DNA from 2 places in the Streptomyces sp. NPDC001709 genome. Region 1 is predicted to be linked to the other one. Evidence: riboswitches for the same ligand, from Rfam matches in the RefSeq annotation. Region 1 holds a riboswitch; the other holds the start of a gene.
What was found. A riboswitch is a leader RNA that binds a small molecule or an ion and turns the genes downstream of it on or off. The one in region 1 is predicted to bind glycine.
Positions count from the first base shown of each region.

Region 2: linked by a shared signal. The riboswitch ahead of gcvP (aminomethyl-transferring glycine dehydrogenase) and the one ahead of gcvT (glycine cleavage system aminomethyltransferase GcvT) in region 1 are both predicted to bind glycine.

Region 1 is NZ_JBSFGB010000014.1:174,271-182,852, forward strand. Features, by position in the region: gene ACWC0C_RS21905 (ABC transporter substrate-binding protein) at 1-343, opposite strand, end outside; gene ACWC0C_RS21910 (ABC transporter permease) at 414-1,421, opposite strand; gene ACWC0C_RS21915 (enhanced serine sensitivity protein SseB C-terminal domain-containing protein) at 1,692-2,477, opposite strand; gene ACWC0C_RS21920 (enhanced serine sensitivity protein SseB) at 2,650-3,441, opposite strand; gene ACWC0C_RS21925 (AAA family ATPase) at 3,483-4,166, opposite strand; glycine riboswitch at 4,323-4,420, shown strand; glycine riboswitch at 4,421-4,533, shown strand; gene gcvT (glycine cleavage system aminomethyltransferase GcvT) at 4,573-5,691, shown strand; gene gcvH (glycine cleavage system protein GcvH) at 5,800-6,177, shown strand; gene glyA (serine hydroxymethyltransferase) at 6,192-7,460, shown strand; gene ACWC0C_RS21945 (L-serine ammonia-lyase) at 7,544-8,582, shown strand, end outside.
Region 2 is NZ_JBSFGB010000009.1:8,956-17,537, forward strand. Features, by position in the region: gene ACWC0C_RS15940 (DNA polymerase IV) at 1-1,453, shown strand, start outside; gene ACWC0C_RS15945 (PRC-barrel domain-containing protein) at 1,375-1,746, opposite strand; glycine riboswitch at 1,866-1,960, shown strand; gene gcvP (aminomethyl-transferring glycine dehydrogenase) at 2,129-5,014, shown strand; gene ACWC0C_RS15955 (TOBE domain-containing protein) at 5,069-5,488, opposite strand; gene ACWC0C_RS15960 (ABC transporter ATP-binding protein) at 5,516-6,628, opposite strand; gene modB (molybdate ABC transporter permease subunit) at 6,625-7,485, opposite strand; gene modA (molybdate ABC transporter substrate-binding protein) at 7,482-8,309, opposite strand.

The DNA.
Region 1 (8,582 bases):
TGGCGAGGTCCGGGGTGACCTTCGCGCCCTCGGCACCCGGCTCGGTCTTGTAGGTGAGCAGCTGGCGGCTGTAGTAGCGCGAGAAGTCCCACATGAACCCGTAGTAGCCGCGCGTGGTGTCCCACGAGTCGGCGTCCTGCGTGCTCACGAACTTCAGCGTGCCGCCCTTCTTGACCTGGTCGGCCTGGGCGACCTTGTTGTTCGCCGCGTCGAAGCCGGCCGCGCCGTTCGAGCCGCCACCGCTGTTGCCACCGCCGCACGCCGCCGTGGTCAGCAGGCCGGCGACCACTGCGGCAGCGGCGAGGGCCTGCTTGCGCCGCCCTGAGGTGCGTTGGGTAGTCACGATCTCGGATCCTCCGGATTTGATGAGAGACCCCGTGGAAGAGCTCACGGGACGCTTGGGGTACGGCACTTCAGCGGGAACCCTTCGGGTCGAGCGCGTCCCGCACGCCGTCGCCGAAGAGGTTGAAGGCAAGAACCGTGATGAAGATCGCCACGCCGGGAACCACCATGTACATGGGGTCCGAGTCGTAGTAGTCGATCGCGTTCGAGAGCATCTGCCCCCACGAGGCGGTGGGCGGCTTGACGCCCACGCCCAGGAAGCTGAGTGCCGCCTCGGTCAGGATGTTCGTGGGGATCATCATCGTCGTGTACACGATGATGGGCGCGACGAGGTTGGGCAGCAGCTCCTTGAACAGGATGTAGAACTGCCCGGCGCCGAGCGAGCGGGCCGCCTCGACGTACTCGCGTTCGCGCAGCGAGAGCGTCTGACCGCGCACCACACGGCCGATGTAGGGCCAGCCGAAGAAGCCGATGACCAGGATCATCACGAAGACGCGCACACCCGTGCCGGTGAGTCCCAGCATCTGGTTGGGCATGACGGAGACCAGAGCGATGATGAAGAGCAACTGCGGGAAGGCGAGCAGGCCGTCCATGACGCGGCTGATGACCGAGTCCACCCAGCCGCCGAAGAAGCCCGCCAGGATGCCGAGGACGGTGCCCAGGATGACGGCCACCACGGCGGAGAGGAAGCCGACGAGCAGCGAGATCCGGGCGCCGTAGAGGATGCGGGCGAAGATGTCGCGGCCGTTGACCGGTTCGACACCGAGGAGGTGGTCGCCGCTGAGGCCGCCCAGGGAGCCCTTGGGCGTGCTGAACAGGGGGTCGACCAGGTCCTGGTGGTAGACGTCCGGGTCCTGTCCGACGAGGTTCGCGATCACCGGTGCGAGCAGGGCGATCACGATGAGGACAAGCACGACTATGCCGCCCGTGAGGGCGAGTTTGTCCCGCTTGAGGCGTTCCCAGGCGATCCGGCCCAGGGAGCGACCCTGAACGGCCTTCGCCTCGCCGGCCGCGACCGCCGCTTCCTCGGCCGCGCCCGGGGCCGCTTCCGCGGTCGGCTCGTGCAATGGTGCCGTCATTAGGCTGGGACCCCTCTCAACCGGCTGTAGCCGGCCCGCACTTGCCGCTGGTAGCGGCATCAAACAGTCCGTCGTACACAGGGGCGAACCCCTTGAAGGGGGAGTCTTCAACGCTTGCGCGATCAGCCGCCAGCCTTGACGGGGAATGGATGCGCAACCGTGATGCAAGCTGGCGTTTCCTGTTATGCGGACAGGTAGTTACGGCGAACGGACAGCACGAAGTGGGGCAAACCACCCAGAGGAGGGGGCCGCGCGGCCCGTCCTCGCAGGTCAGTAGCTGCCGTGGACCGGCGGATAGCCGTAGCCGGCGGCCGGCGCCTGCGCTTGGGGAGAGGCCTGGAGCTGGGGTTGCGGCGGGGCCGCGTGGGCCTCGCGGTCGTAGAAGGGGCGGGCGTTGGCCCGCATCCACATGACCACCGGGTCGTAGTCGTCGGTCATCGCGACCGTCGACACCGGCAGGCCCTCCGGGACCGCGCCCGCGGACTGCTGCATCATCGCGCGCACCGAGTCGACGGCGGCCGGCGAGGTGTCGTACACGTCGAGACCGATGGCGAGGTACGGCGCGCCGAGCGCCGGCTGCACCCAGGCGCGGCGCAGCGAGCGCAGGGCCGGGGTGCGGTGGGCGTTCTGCGCGAGCAGGGCGTAGAACTGCGGGATCTCGATGCCGGGTTCGGTCAGCCGGAGAGGGCCGGCGGGCTGGCGGTCCAGGCCCGTGGCGATACGGCGCAGGTCCAGCCAGGGGATGCCGACGCCGCCGCCCGGGGAGTGCGGGTTGAGCCAGAGGCCGTAGTGGTCGGGGTAGAGGGTGCGGGCGACGTCGAGTCCGTCGACGACCTCGTACGACCGGTTCCAGCCGCTGGCCGAGAGTTCCTGGGCGGAGGTGACGCAGGGGGCGTACTGGAAGCCGTCGACCTCCATGTTCCCGTACTGGGCGTCCGGGGAGCCGGCCTGGCCGTGCCACAGGAGCATCCAGATCTGGCCGGCGGACGGGGTGGCGAGGGCGCGCAGCAGGGCCTCGTAGGCGTCGTAGCGGCCGGGGGTGACCTGGCGCAGCATGTGCTCGACGCTGCCGCTGTGGCTCGCGCTCACCTGTCGTGCCCTTCTCTTTTCTGTGCCCCGCGTTTGGGGACAGCTTAAGCGCCCAATAGCTCGGGGCCCCGGGTGCGTGCGCGGGTGCGGGTGCGTTGTGGCTTGTCGCGCAGTTCCCCGCGCCCCTTTGGGGCGCGCCTCAGTGACCGTACTGATAGAAGGGGCGGACCTTCGACCTCAGCCATTCGGCCACCGGGTCGTCCGTCACGTCCAGGAGGACCAGGTTGACCGGCCATTTGACCGGGACTTTACCGAGGGCTCTGCCCAGGGCCTGCATGGGGAGGGTGCGCAGGTCGCCCTCCCACTGGGACAGTTCCACGCCTACGAACATCACCGGGTCGTCCGTCTCTATGGCGGCCAGGCAGCGGCGGGCGGTGAGGACCACGCCGGTCTCGGCGAACTCGGCGGACGCGGCGGAGAGGAAGTCGACCGGGTCGTCCTGCCAGTCGGGCTCGAACAGGCGGACCCGGCCGCCGGTGGCGGGGCCGTCGAGCGGGGTACGGCCGGTCCGGCACAGCTCGGCCACCGCAGCGGGCGGCAGCGGGATGCCGACCAGCGCGTCGGGGTTCACGGCGATACCGACCTGCGGGGGCAGGCCGCGGGCGAACTCCACGGCCGGGGCGATGGTGTAGGGCATGTGGGAGCCGGCCGCCTGGTGCAGCTGCTCCTCGGAGCTGAACACCGGGACGTACACCTGGCCCTCGATGTCCAGCGTGGGCAGGTCGAGCGGGCCGCTGTCCGGGCCGCCGCCGCTCGGCAGCGGGATCCAGAGCAGGCTGCGGCCCAGCACCTCGATGATCCGGCCGGCCGCGGCGGGTATGCCGAGGGAGGCCGAGAGCACCTCCTCCAGCTCGTTGCCGGGCCAGCCGCCGTGCGGCTGGGGGTGCGCCTGTGCCGGGAAGTCCGCGGGAATGTCCGCCGGGAAGTCCATCTGCCTACCGCCTGCTGGGAATCACTCTGTGACCAAGAAGGCTAGCGGTTGGCTGTGACAGCGGCCGACCCCGTGAACTCGATCCGGTGCAGGGCGTTCGCCGCCGGGCGGTCCAGCAGGGTGGCCGAGCCGCAGCCCGCGGGCAGCTCGCCGCGCTCGATCGCGGTGAGCAGCCGGGTGGTCGTACGCCGGTGGCGGTGGAAGGCGTAGGAGGAGACGGTCCGGCCGCGCTCGTGCTGGCCCTCGCGGGCGGTCTCGGGAGTGACGTCGAGCAGGAGGAGGTGGAGGGTGCCGCCGCGGCGGCGCGCCTCGCGGGCGAGCCAGACGCGCACCCAGGGCTGGGTGCCGCAGTCGTGCACGACGACGCCCTCCCCGGCGCGCAGGACGCGGCGCAGGCCGGCGTAGTGGGCGAGGCGCACCAGGGGCCGGTAGAGGGCGTAGGGCAGCAGACGGGGGGCGCGGGCGTCCCAGCGGTCCCGCGTGTCCTGGGAGTCGATGCGGCGGCCCGTGACCGCGCGGTGCATCAGGGTGGACTTGCCGCTGCCGGGCAGGCCGGTGATCACGACCAGGTCGCTGGGGCCGAACACCAGGGCGCGCGGGCCGCGGCCGGCGCGGTCGCGCAGATCGCGGACGACCGGGAGCGGGCCGGGGCGTTGCCTCGGCACCGCGGTGCCCGTGGTGCCGGTAGTGACGGTGGCGTACAACGGGGTCCTGTTCACCGTGATCGTCCTCCCCTGTCGGCTCGGCAATCCTCGTTCCCGAAATGCGTAAAGAGAAGGTAATGGACGATGTCGGTGGCGGGGTCCGCGTCCTGCCACAGGTCGGTTACAAAAGCCCGCTCGCCGTGCAATGATGTGGCCGCCAACTGCATACCGGCCGCTTGAATCCGCGCGGGAGAGTCCCCAGCAGCCTTCGCTGGGGCGCCGAAGGAGCAAGTCCCTCCCTTGAATCTCTCAGGCCCCGTTACCGCGCGGGCGAGGCACATCTGAAAAGCGGGCCGCTGTGTCAGTGGCTCCACCCAAGGTGCAAGCCGCGATCGTCCCTGTGGCGGTCCTGGCGAACCTCTCAGGTTCCGATGACAGATGGGGAGGAACGTTCCTCGCCTGTCATTCCTTGGGAGACGACCGACCGATGAGCAGTACCGAACTCCGTCATACCGCGCTGGATGCGCTGCATCGCTCGCTCGGTGCGACGATGACCGACTTCGCCGGCTGGGACATGCCCCTGCGCTACGGCTCCGAGCGCGACGAGCACGTCGCCGTACGGACGAAGGCGGGGCTCTTCGACCTCTCCCACATGGGCGAGATCACCGTCACCGGCGCCCAGGCGGCCGCCCTGCTGAACTTCGCCCTGGTCGGCAACATCGCCTCCGTCGGCGTGGGCCGCGCCCGCTACACCATGATCTGCCGGGCCGACGGCGGCATCCTGGACGACCTGATCGTCTACCGGCTCGCCGAGACCGAGTACATGGTCGTCGCCAACGCCTCCAACGCCCAGGTGGTGCTGGACGCCCTGGTCGAGCGTTCCGCCGGCTTCGACGCCGAGGTGCGCGACGACCGGGACGCGTACGCCTTGATCGCCGTCCAGGGCCCCGAGTCGCCCGGCATCCTGAAGTCCCTCACCGACGCCGACCTCGACGGCCTGAAGTACTACGCCGGCCTGCCCGGCACGGTCGCCGGCGTCCCGGCCCTCATCGCCCGCACCGGGTACACCGGCGAGGACGGCTTCGAGCTGTTCGTGAAGCCCGAGCACGCGGTCGAGCTGTGGCAGGCACTGACCAAGGCCGGCGAGGGCGTCGGTCTGGTCCCGTGCGGCCTGTCCTGCCGGGACACCCTGCGCCTGGAGGCGGGCATGCCGCTGTACGGGCACGAGCTGACCACCTCGCTCACCCCCTTCGACGCCGGGCTCGGCCGGGTGGTGAAGTTCGAGAAGGAGGGCGACTTCGTCGGGCGCGAGGCGCTCGCCGAGGCCGCTTCCCGCGCCCAGGAGAACCCGCCGCGGGTCCTCGTCGGTCTCATCGCCGAGGGCCGCCGGGTGCCGCGCGCCGGGTACGCCGTCGTCGCGGGCGGCGAGGTGATCGGCGAGATCACCTCCGGCGCCCCCTCCCCCACCCTGGGCAAGCCGATCGCCATGGCCTACGTCGACGCCGCGCACGCGGCGCCGGGCACCGAGGGCGTCGGCGTGGACATCCGGGGCAGCCACGAACCGTACGAGGTCGTGGCACTGCCGTTCTACAAGCGCCAGAAGTAGACACTGGGTGCGGTCACCGTGTGACCCCGCGCACGTTTCCGCTGCTCACCAGCGGCTTCAGCAGTCCCCCTTCATCAGCATTCCCGCGCGTACAGGAGAATTCAGGCCATGAGCAACCCCCAGCAGCTGCGCTACAGCAAGGAGCACGAGTGGCTGTCGGCCGCCGAGGACGGCGTCTCGACGGTCGGCATCACCGAGTTCGCGGCCAACGCGCTCGGCGATGTGGTCTACGCCCAGCTCCCCGAGGTCGGCTCCACCGTGACCGCGGGCGAGACCTGCGGCGAGCTGGAGTCGACCAAGTCGGTCTCCGACCTGTACTCGCCGGTCACCGGTGAGGTCACCGAGATCAACGAGGACGTCGTCAACGACCCGTCGCTGGTGAACTCGGCCCCCTTCGAGGGCGGCTGGCTGTTCAAGGTGCGCGTCGCGGAGGAGCCGGCCGACCTGCTCTCCGCCGACGAGTACACCGCCCAGAACGCCGGCTGAGGAGCCGTAACCGCATGACTGTCCTGAACACGTCCCTGCACGAGCTGGACCCGGAGATCGCCGCCGCGGTCGACGCCGAGCTCGGCCGCCAGCAGTCCACGCTGGAGATGATCGCCTCCGAGAACTTCGCGCCGCTCGCGGTGATGGAGGCGCAGGGTTCCGTCCTCACCAACAAGTACGCCGAGGGCTACCCGGGCCGCCGCTACTACGGCGGCTGCGAGCACGTCGACGTCGCCGAGCAGATCGCGATCGACCGGCTCAAGGAGCTGTTCGGCGCCGAGTACGCCAACGTCCAGCCCCACTCCGGCGCCTCCGCCAACCAGGCGGCCCTGTTCGCGCTCGCCCAGCCCGGGGACACCATCCTCGGCCTGGACCTCGCCCACGGCGGCCACCTGACCCACGGCATGCGCCTGAACTTCTCCGGCAAGCAGTTCAACGTGGTCGCGTACCACGTGGACGCCGGCACCGGTCTGGTCGACATGGCCGAGGTCGAGCGGCTCGCCAAGGAGCACCGCCCGAAGGTGATCATCGCGGGCTGGTCGGCGTACCCGCGTGAGCTGGACTTCGCCGAGTTCCGCCGGATCGCCGACGAGGTCGAGGCCTACCTGTGGGTCGACATGGCGCACTTCGCGGGCCTGGTCGCGGCCGGTCTGCACGCGAACCCGGTGCCGTACGCCGACGTGGTGACCTCCACCACCCACAAGACGCTGGGCGGTCCGCGCGGCGGCATCATCCTCGCGCGCGGCAAGGACTTCGCGAAGAAGCTGAACTCGTCCGTCTTCCCGGGCTTCCAGGGCGGTCCCCTGGAGCACGTGATCGCGGCGAAGGCGGTCTCCTTCAAGGTCGCGGCCTCGGAGGAGTTCAAGGAGCGCCAGCGTCGTACCGTGGAGGGTGCCCGCATCCTCGCCGAGCGCCTGACGGCGGCGGACGCCCGCGAGGCCGGGGTGAACGTGCTGTCCGGCGGCACGGACGTGCACCTGATCCTGGTGGATCTGCGCGAGTCCGAGCTGGACGGGCAGCAGGCCGAGGACCGTCTCCACGAGGTCGGCATCACGGTCAACCGCAACGCGGTCCCGAACGACCCGCGGCCCCCGATGGTGACGTCGGGCCTGCGGATCGGCACGCCCGCCCTGGCGACCCGCGGCTTCACGGCCGAGGACTTCGCCGAGGTCGCGGACGTGATCGCCGAGGCGCTGAAGCCGTCCTACGACGCCGAGGCCCTCAAGGCGCGCGTGAAGGCGCTCGCCGACAAGCACCCGCTGTACCCGGGCCTGACCAAGTAGACCCGGACAAGTAAGTCCCCGGTGGGGCGCCCGACGGAGGATCCCGGAGGGTGCCCCGCCACCCCCTGTCTTGAGGAGTGACCGTGGCCATCTCGGTCTTCGACCTGTTCTCGATCGGCATCGGCCCGTCCAGCTCCCACACGGTCGGCCCGATGCGTGCGGCGCGGATGTTCGCCCGCAGACTGCGCAACGAAGGCGTCCTGGAGCAGGTCGCCTCCGTCCGCACCGAGCTGTACGGCTCCCTGGGCGCGACCGGGCACGGCCACGGCACCCCGAAGGCCGTCCTGCTCGGCCTGACCGGCGACTCGCCGCGCACGGTGGACGTGGAGACCGCGGACGCGCGCGTGGAGGCGATCAAGGCCGAAGGCCGGATCAGCCTGCTGGGCGAGCACGAGATCGCGTTCGACTTCGACAAGGACCTCGTGCTGCACCGCCGCAAGGCCCTGCCGTACCACGCCAACGGCATGACGCTGTGGGCGTACGACGCCGGCGGCGCGGAACTGCTCTCGAAGACCTACTACTCGGTCGGCGGCGGCTTCGTCGTGGACGAGGAGGCGGTCGGCGCGGACCGGATCAAGCTGGACGACACGGTCCTGAAGTACCCCTTCCGCACGGGCGACGAGCTGCTGCGCCTGACGAAGGAGACGGGCCTGTCGATCTCCTCCCTGATGCTGGAGAACGAACGGGCCTGGCGCACGGAGACGGAGATACGCGAGGGCCTGCTGGAGATCTGGCGGGTGATGCGCGAGTGCGTCCGGCGCGGCATGTCCCGCGAGGGCATCCTGCCCGGCGGTCTGAAGGTCCGCCGCCGCGCGGCCGTCTCCGCCCGACAGCTGCGCGCCGAGGGCGACGCGCCGGCGCACGCGATGGAGTGGATCACGCTCTACGCGATGGCGGTGAACGAGGAGAACGCGGCGGGCGGCCGCGTCGTCACGGCCCCCACGAACGGCGCGGCCGGCATCATCCCGGCGGTCCTGCACTACTACATCAACTTCGTCCCCGGCGCCGACGAGGACGGCGTCGTCCGCTTCCTGCTGGCTGCGGGCGCGATCGGCATGCTTTTCAAGGAGAACGCCTCCATCTCCGGCGCCGAGGTCGGTTGCCAGGGCGAGGTCGGCTCCG
Region 2 (8,582 bases), on a different contig from region 1:
CATGGATGCCTTCTACGCCTCGGTGGAACAGGCATCCAAGCCGAGCCTGCGCGGGAAGGCGGTCGTCGTGGGCGGGCTCGGACCGCGCGGGGTGGTGGCCACCGCGTCGTACGAGGCACGGGTCTTCGGGGTCCACTCGGCGATGCCCATGGCCCAGGCACGCCGGCTGGCACCCAACGCCGCGTATCTGGTGCCGCGCTTCACCGTGTACCGGGCGATCAGCGAGCAGGTGATGGCGCTGCTGCGGGAGCTGTCGCCGCTGGTGGAGCCGCTCAGCCTGGACGAGGCGTTCGTGGACCTGGAGGCGGGCGGGACGGCCGGGGACGAGGAGTCGGCGCGGCTGGCCGGGATCAAGCTGCGCGCGGACATCCGGGCGGTCACGGGGCTCACCGGATCGGTGGGGCTCGCCGCCTCCAAGATGCTCGCCAAGATCGCCTCCGAGCAGGCCAAGCCGGACGGCCTGGTGGTCATCGACCCCGGCACCGAGCGGGCCCTGCTCGGCCCCATGCCGGTGCGGACCCTGCCCGGGGTCGGGCCGGCCACCGGGGACCATCTGCGCAGAGCCGGGATCACGACCGTTGAGGAGCTCGCCGAGGCCGGGGAGGACGAGCTGGTGCGACTGCTGGGCAAGGCGCACGGGCACGCGTTGTACGCCATGGCGCTGGCCCGCGACGAGCGGCCCGTGGTGGCCGAGCGCGAGGCGAAGTCGGTGTCGGTCGAGGACACCTACGACGTGGACATCCATGACCGGCTGCGGATCGGGCTGGAGGTGCAGCGGCTCGCCGACCGGTGCGTGGGGCGGCTGCGCGGGGCCGGGCTGTCGGGGCGGACCATAGTGCTGAAGGTGCGCAGGTACGACTTCTCGACGCTGACCCGCTCCGAGACGCTCAGGGGGCCCACGGACGATCCGGCGGTCGTCCGGGAGGCGGCGGCGCGGTTGCTGGACTCCGTGGACACCACGGGTGGGGTACGGCTGCTGGGTGTGGGCGTTTCCGGGCTCGCCGACTACACGCAGGAGGATCTGTTCGCACAGGCCATGCCCTCGCGGGCGGCGGAGGCGCCGGAGGAGGCCGAGGCCGAGGTTGTCGTAGAGCGGCCGGAGCCCGTCGAAAGGCACTGGCGGGCGGGACAGGACGTCAGGCACGCGGAGTACGGGCACGGGTGGGTGCAGGGGAGTGGGCTGGGACGGGTGACGGTGCGGTTCGAGACGCCGCAGTCGCCTCCGGGGAGGGTGCGGACGTTCCTCGTCGGGGATCCTGCGCTGGAGTCCGCTGATCCGTTGCCGTTGGTTGCGGATCTTTCCCACCCGCCCGCTCGTCTCGGTCGGTCGAGCAGTGACCGACACGGGGCTCCGCCCCGGACCCCAGGGGACGATCAGGTCTCCTCCGACCCCGCCAGCTTGCCGAAGTCGTGGTCCGGGGCTGAGGGAGGTGAGGCTACGTCGAGGCCGTAGTGGTGGTAGAGCTGGAGTTCCTGTTCGGGGGAGAGGTGGCGGCCCACGCCGAAGTCGGGGGCATCCTTGATCAGGGCGCGGTCGAAGGGGACGCGGAGGGAGCCTTCGACCAGTTCGCTCGGCTCCAGGGGGACGAAGGCGTCGCGGGAGAAGAGGCCGGTGCGTATGGCCGCCCACTCGGGCACGCCGGTCGCGTCGTCGAGGTAGACCTCGTCGATGGTGCCGATCTTGGTGCCATTGCGGTCGAACGCCTTGCGGCCGATCAGGTTGCGCGGATCGATCTCGGTCTGCACGGTCCCTCTCCCTCCACTTGGTCGCAACTCATCCGTAAGCACTACAAAAGAGCACATTCAGGGAGCCGGCCACTCGAGGGCTCGGGCGTTGACCCCGCTGGTAGGCTGACAGCGGCTGCTGACCCCGTGCGGGAGAGTCCTCCGACCACCTCGGAGGCGCCGAAGGAGCAAATCCTCCCCGGAATCTCTCAGGCTCACGTACCGCACGGACGAGGTCACTCTGGAAAGCAGGGCGGGTGTCGACGGCTCCCGCCCTCACCGACGGTGAAAGCCGGGGCATACCCGGTGAAGCTCTCAGGTTGAGATGACAGAGGGGGAGGCCGTCCGGGCACCCGCGCCGTGGTGCCCTTCGAAGGTCGTGTCAGACCAGGAGGCCTCCGCAATGACCGCCCATCGCATTCCGCTCTCGGAGCTCGAAGCGGGCATCCCGTTCGAGCAGCGCCACATCGGGCCCGACCAGGAGGCGCGGGCCAAGATGCTCGCCCAGGTCGGCTACGGCTCGCTGGACGAGCTGACCGCCGCGGCGGTCCCGGATGTGATCAAGAACGCCGACGCCCTCGACCTGCCGGGCGCCCGCACCGAGGCCGAGGTGCTTGCCGAGCTGCGCTCGCTCGCCGACCGCAACCAGGTCCTCGATTCCATGATCGGGCTCGGGTACTACGGGACGTTCACTCCGCCGGTCATCCTGCGCAACGTCATGGAGAACCCGGCCTGGTACACGGCCTACACGCCCTACCAGCCGGAGATCTCCCAGGGGCGGCTCGAAGCCCTGCTGAACTTCCAGACCGTGGTCGCCGACCTGACCGGTCTGCCCACCTCGGGTGCCTCCCTCCTCGACGAGGGCACCGCCGCCGCCGAGGCCATGGCGCTCTCGCGGCGCATGGGCAAGAACAAGAAGGGCCTGTTCCTGGTCGACGCGGACGCCCTGCCGCAGACCATCGCCGTCATCGAGACGCGCGCCGAGCCGACCGGGGTCGAGGTCGTCGTCGCCGACCTCAGCGACGGTATCCCGGCCGACATCGCCGCGCGTGAGATCAACGGCGTGCTGATCCAGTACCCGGGCGCCTCCGGTGCCGTCCGGGACATCAAGCCGGTCATCGACCAGGCGCATGAGCTCGGCGCGCTCGTCACCGTCGCCGCCGATCTGCTCGCCCTGACCCTGCTGACCTCCCCGGGCGAGCTGGGTGCGGACATCGCCGTCGGCACGACCCAGCGCTTCGGCGTGCCGATGGGCTTCGGCGGTCCGCACGCCGGCTACATGGCGGTGCACGAGAAGTTCGCGCGCAGCCTGCCCGGCCGCCTGGTGGGCGTCTCCGTCGACGCGGACGGGAACAAGGCCTACCGGCTCGCCCTGCAGACGCGTGAGCAGCACATCCGCCGTGAGAAGGCGACCAGTAACATCTGCACCGCGCAGGTGCTGCTCGCCGTGATGGCCGGCATGTACGCCGTCTACCACGGGCCGGAGGGGCTCAAGGCCATCGCCGGGCGGACGCACCGGTACGCCACGATCCTCGCCGAGGGGCTGAAGGCCGGCGGCGTCGAGATCGTCCACGGCGCCTTCTTCGACACCATCACCGCGCGCGTGCCCGGCAAGGCCGCCGACGTCGTCGCCGCCGCCCGGGAGAACGGGGTCAACCTCCACCTGGTCGACGCCGACCATGTCACCCTGGCCTGTGACGAGACCACCAAGCGGGCCCAGCTGGCCGCCGTGTGGTCCGCCTTCGGGGTCGAGGGCGACATCGAGGCGCTGGATGCGACCGCCGAGGACACCCTGCCCGAGGCGCTGCTGCGCACCGACTCCTACCTCACCCACCCGGTCTTCCACGATTACCGCTCCGAGACCGCGATGCTGCGCTACCTGCGCAGGCTGGCCGACCGCGACTACGCGCTCGACCGCGGCATGATCCCGCTGGGCTCCTGCACCATGAAGCTCAACGCGACCACGGAGATGGAGCCGGTCACCTGGCCCGAGTTCGGCCAGCTGCACCCCTTCGCCCCGGCCGAGCAGGCGCAGGGCTACCTGACGCTCATCCGCGAGCTGGAGGAACGTCTCGCCGAGGTCACCGGGTACGACAAGGTCTCCCTCCAGCCGAACGCCGGTTCGCAGGGCGAGCTGGCCGGTCTGCTCGCCGTACGCGGCTACCACCGCGCCAACGGCGACGAGCAGCGCACCGTCTGCCTGATCCCCTCCTCCGCGCACGGCACCAACGCGGCCAGCGCCGTGATGGCCGGCATGAAGGTCGTCGTCGTCAAGACCGCCGAGGACGGCGAGATCGACGTCGAGGACCTGCGGGCGAAGATCGAGCAGTACCGCGACGAGCTGGCGGTGCTGATGATCACCTACCCGTCCACGCACGGTGTGTTCGAGGAGCACGTCGCCGACATCTGCGCCCAGGTGCACGAGGCCGGCGGCCAGGTGTACGTCGACGGCGCCAACCTCAACGCCCTGGTCGGCCTCGCCAAGCCGGGCCACTTCGGCGGTGACGTCTCGCACCTGAACCTGCACAAGACGTTCTGCATCCCGCACGGCGGCGGTGGTCCGGGCGTCGGCCCGGTCGGTGTGCGCGCACACCTGGCGCCGTACCTGCCGAACCACCCGATGCAGCCGGCTGCCGGCCCGGAGACGGGCGTGGGCCCGATCTCGGCGGCGCCGTGGGGCAGCGCGGGCATCCTGCCGATCTCCTGGGCGTACGTCCGCCTGATGGGCGGCGAGGGTCTCAAGCGCGCCACGCAGGTGGCCGTGCTCTCCGCGAACTACGTGGCCAAGCGCCTGGAGCCGCACTACCCGGTGCTCTACACCGGTCCCGGCAACCTGGTCGCGCACGAGTGCATCATCGACCTGCGTCCGCTGACCAAGGCGACCGGCGTCAGCGTGGACGACGTCGCCAAGCGGCTCATCGACTACGGCTTCCACGCGCCGACCATGTCCTTCCCGGTGGCCGGCACGCTGATGATCGAGCCGACCGAGTCCGAGGACCTGGCCGAGCTGGACCGTTTCTGCGACGCGATGATCGCCATCCGCGCGGAGATCGAGAAGGTCGGCGCGGGTGAGTGGCCGGCGGAGGACAACCCGCTGCGCAACGCCCCGCACACCGCGGCCGCGCTCGGCGGTGAGTGGACGCACGCCTACAGCCGTGGGGAGGCCGTCTTCCCGGCCGGTGTCTCGGCCGCCGACAAGTACTGGCCGCCGGTGCGCCGTATCGACCAGGCCTTCGGCGACCGCAACCTGGTGTGCTCCTGCCCGCCGCTGGACGCCTACGAGGACTGAGCGAGCGGTGGTGCGCAGGGCCCCGTCCGGTTTCCGGGCGGGGCCCTCGCCGTGTCAGGCCGTCGCCAGCGCCACCTCGGTGGACTTGATCAGGGCGACCACGGAGGAGCCGGCGGAGAGACCGAGGTCGGAGGCCGACTCCTTGGTGATGGCGGAGGTCATCGAACCGCCCTGGATCGAGATCTTCACGGTGGCCATCGCGGCGCCGGTCGCGATGTCGGTGACGGTGCCCGGCAGCTGGTTGCGGATCGAGACGCGGTCGATCGGGGCGGTGGCCAGGGAGACCTCGGTGGACTTCACCAGGGCCCGTACCGGGGAGCCTTCGGACAGGCCGAGGTCCCGGGCCGCCTCCAGGGTGATCGCTGCGGTCAGGTCCTGACCGCCGTCCAGACGGATCTTCACGGTGGCCATGGCCTCGCCCGGCTGGATCGCGGTGACCGTGCCGGGGAGCTGGTTGCGGATGCTCAGGGTCATGGACCTCACCGTAGAGCGGCCGCCCGTTCAGGCCGGGTATGCGTGAGTCTGGGTTGCTTTGACCGTCGCCCAGACAGCGGCGCCCGGGTGCAGACCGAGGTCGGCGGCGGCGACCGTGGTGAGGTCCGCGGCGAGGGGGAGTTCGCCGGTGAGGCCGGCGCGGATCTGGTCGCCGTGGGTCTCCAGGCCGGCCACCTCGCAGCGCCAGAGGTTACGGGCGCTGGCGCCGGTGGGCCGGTCCCGGAAGAGGGTGACCGCGGACGGCGGGAACGCCACGAACACCGGGCCGGACAGGTCTTCCGTAGTGGTGATCGAGGGGCCCGCGTCGAGTCGTACCGCGTGTCCGTCCGCCTGGCCCCGGTAGAGGTTGAGGCCGACGAGCTGGGCGATGTAGTCGGTGCGCGGATGGCGGGCGATGTCGGCCGGGGTGCCCTCCTGGACGACCCGGCCGTGCTCTATGACGACCAGGCGGTCCGCGAGCACCATGGCGTCCAGCGGATCGTGTGTGACCAGGACGGCGACCGCCTCGAACTCGGCCAGGTGGCGGCGGAGTTGGGCACGGACCTCCAGGCGGGTGCGGGCGTCCAGGGCGGCCAGCGGCTCGTCCAGGAGCAGCAGCCGGGGGTGCGTGGCCAGGGCGCGGGCGAGGGCCACGCGCTGGGCCTGCCCGCCGGACAGGCGCCGGGGCTTGGCGCCCGCGTGGCCGGCCAGGCCCATGCGGTCCAGCCAGGCCGCTGCCTGCGCGCGGGCCTCGGCCTTGCTCGCGCCCTGGCAGCGCGGGCCGAAGGCGACGTTGTCCAGGGCGGACAGGTGCGGGAAGAGCAGGTAGTCCTGGAAGACGACGCCGACCGGGCGGGACTCCGGAGGGGTGCGGTCCAGGGTCGTGCCGTCCAGACGCAGATGGCCGTCGGTGAGGGGGGTGAGTCCGGCGAGGGCGCGCAGGGCCGTGGTCTTCCCGGCGCCGTTGGGTCCGAGGAGGGCGACGACGTCTCCGGGAGCGGCGGTGAGCGTCATGTCCAGACGGAATGAGGGGCGGTCGACGACGAGGTGGGCGTCCAGGCCGGTGGTCGGCCGCGGCTGTGGGAGGGGGGTGGGGGGCTGGTCCTCGGCGGTTGCGGGTGTGGGGCGGGGGTCTGTCATCGCGTTGTCATCCAACGGTCTCGCAGACCCGCCAGCACCGCGATCGACACCACCAGCAGGACCAGGCTGAGGGAGACGGCGGCGTCGGGGTCGTTCTGCAGGGCCAGGTAGACCGCGAGGGGCATGGTCTGGGTGCGGCCGGGGAAGTTGCCCGCGAAGGTGATCGTCGCGCCGAACTCGCCGAGCGCGCGGGCCCAGGCCAGGACCGCGCCCGCCGCGATGCCCGGCGCGATCAGCGGCAGGGTGACCCGGCGGAACGCGGTGAAGCGGGACGCGCCGAGCGTGGTCGCCGCCTCCTCGAAGCGCGGGTCGGCCGCACGCAGGGTCCCCTCGACGCTGATGACCAGGAACGGCATCGCGACGAACGCCTCCGCGATCACGACCCCGGTGGTGGTGAACGGCAGAGTGATCCCGAACCAGGCGTCCAGCCACTTGCCGATCACCCCGTTGCGGCCGAGGGCCAGCAGCAGGGCCACGCCGCCGACCACCGGTGGCAGCACAAGGGGCAGGGTCACCAGGGCTCGTACGAACCCGCGGCCGGGGAACTGCGTACGGGCCAGCAGCCAGGCCAGCGGCACGCCCAGGACGAGGCTGACGGCCGTTGCCGCCGTGGCGCTGACCAGGGACAACTGGAGTGCCTGCCACACCTCGGTGCTGGACAGCCGGCCCGGCAGGCCGCGCCAGGGGGCGCGGGCGAGCAGCGCGACCAGCGGCAGCAGCAGGAACGCCAGCGCCAGCAGGCCCGGCAGCAGCAGCGGCAACGGCGCCCCGCGTCGGCCCCCCGTGCCGACGCGGCGACGCCGCGGCCGGTCCGTGCGGGGACCGGTCGCGGCGCCGGGCTTGTGGAGCGAGGTCACGGCTTGAGGAACCCGGCCCCGCTCAGCACCTTCTGGCCCTCGGCGGACTGCACGAGGGCGATGAAAGCCTTGGCGGTCTCGGTGTTCTGCGCGTTCTTCAGCAGGACGATCGGGTAGTCGTTGATCGCCTTGGCGGACTCGGGGAACTCCACGCCCTCCACCTTGCCACCCGCGGACTTCACATCGGTCTTGTAGACGACCGCGGCGTCCGCCTCCTTCAGCTCCACCTTGTTCAGGGCGGACTTGACGTCCTGCTCGTAGGAGGCAGGGGTGAGCTTGAGCTTGGCGGCGTCCAGGGCCTTCTGGGCCGCGGCCCCGCACGGCACCGTCTTGTCGCACAGCACGACCTTCAGGCCGGACTTGGTGAGGTCCTTCAGGGAGGACACCTTGTCGGGGTTGCCCGGCAGGGTGGCGATCTCCAGCTGGTTGCGGACGAAGGTGGCCGGGGTGCCGGCCGCGTCCTTCTTGTCCGTCACGATCTTCATGGTCTTGGGGCTGGCGGCGGCGAACACATCCGCCGGGGCGCCGCCGGTGATGCTCGCGGCGAGCGTGTCGCTGCCGCCGAAGTTGAAGCTGACCTTGGTGCCCGGGTGCTGCTGCTCGAACTCCTTGCCCAGGGCCGTGAAGCTCTCCTTCAGGGAGGCGGCGGCGAACACGGTGACGTCGCCGGACAGCTTCGGCGAGGCCGACCCCGAGGAGGACGAGGTGTCCTTGGACTTGGACGAGTCCGACGAGGAGGAGCAGGCGCTCAGCGCCACAAGGGCGGCGGCTCCCGCACCGGCCACCTGCAGCATCCGCCGGGTCCGGCGCACGGAACGGGTCATCACGGTTGTACTCCTCGCGTTCTGTGGAACAACTGTCGCGCCCTGTCACGGCGGTAGATCCGGCCGTGCGGCGATGATACTGCCGCATCTGCCAGTGATAAGTCTCCTGTTACATCGCATGAGCTGCGAACTTGTGACTTGTAGCTTGCATGTGCGTTCGTACGGTGCGGAACTCGGCCTGTGGGGAGAGGCCGCGCTGCTGAGGCGTGAAACCAGCGGAGTTGACCGTCACGGACCTGGAGGATCCGGTGGCCCACCGGGCGCTGGGGGCCA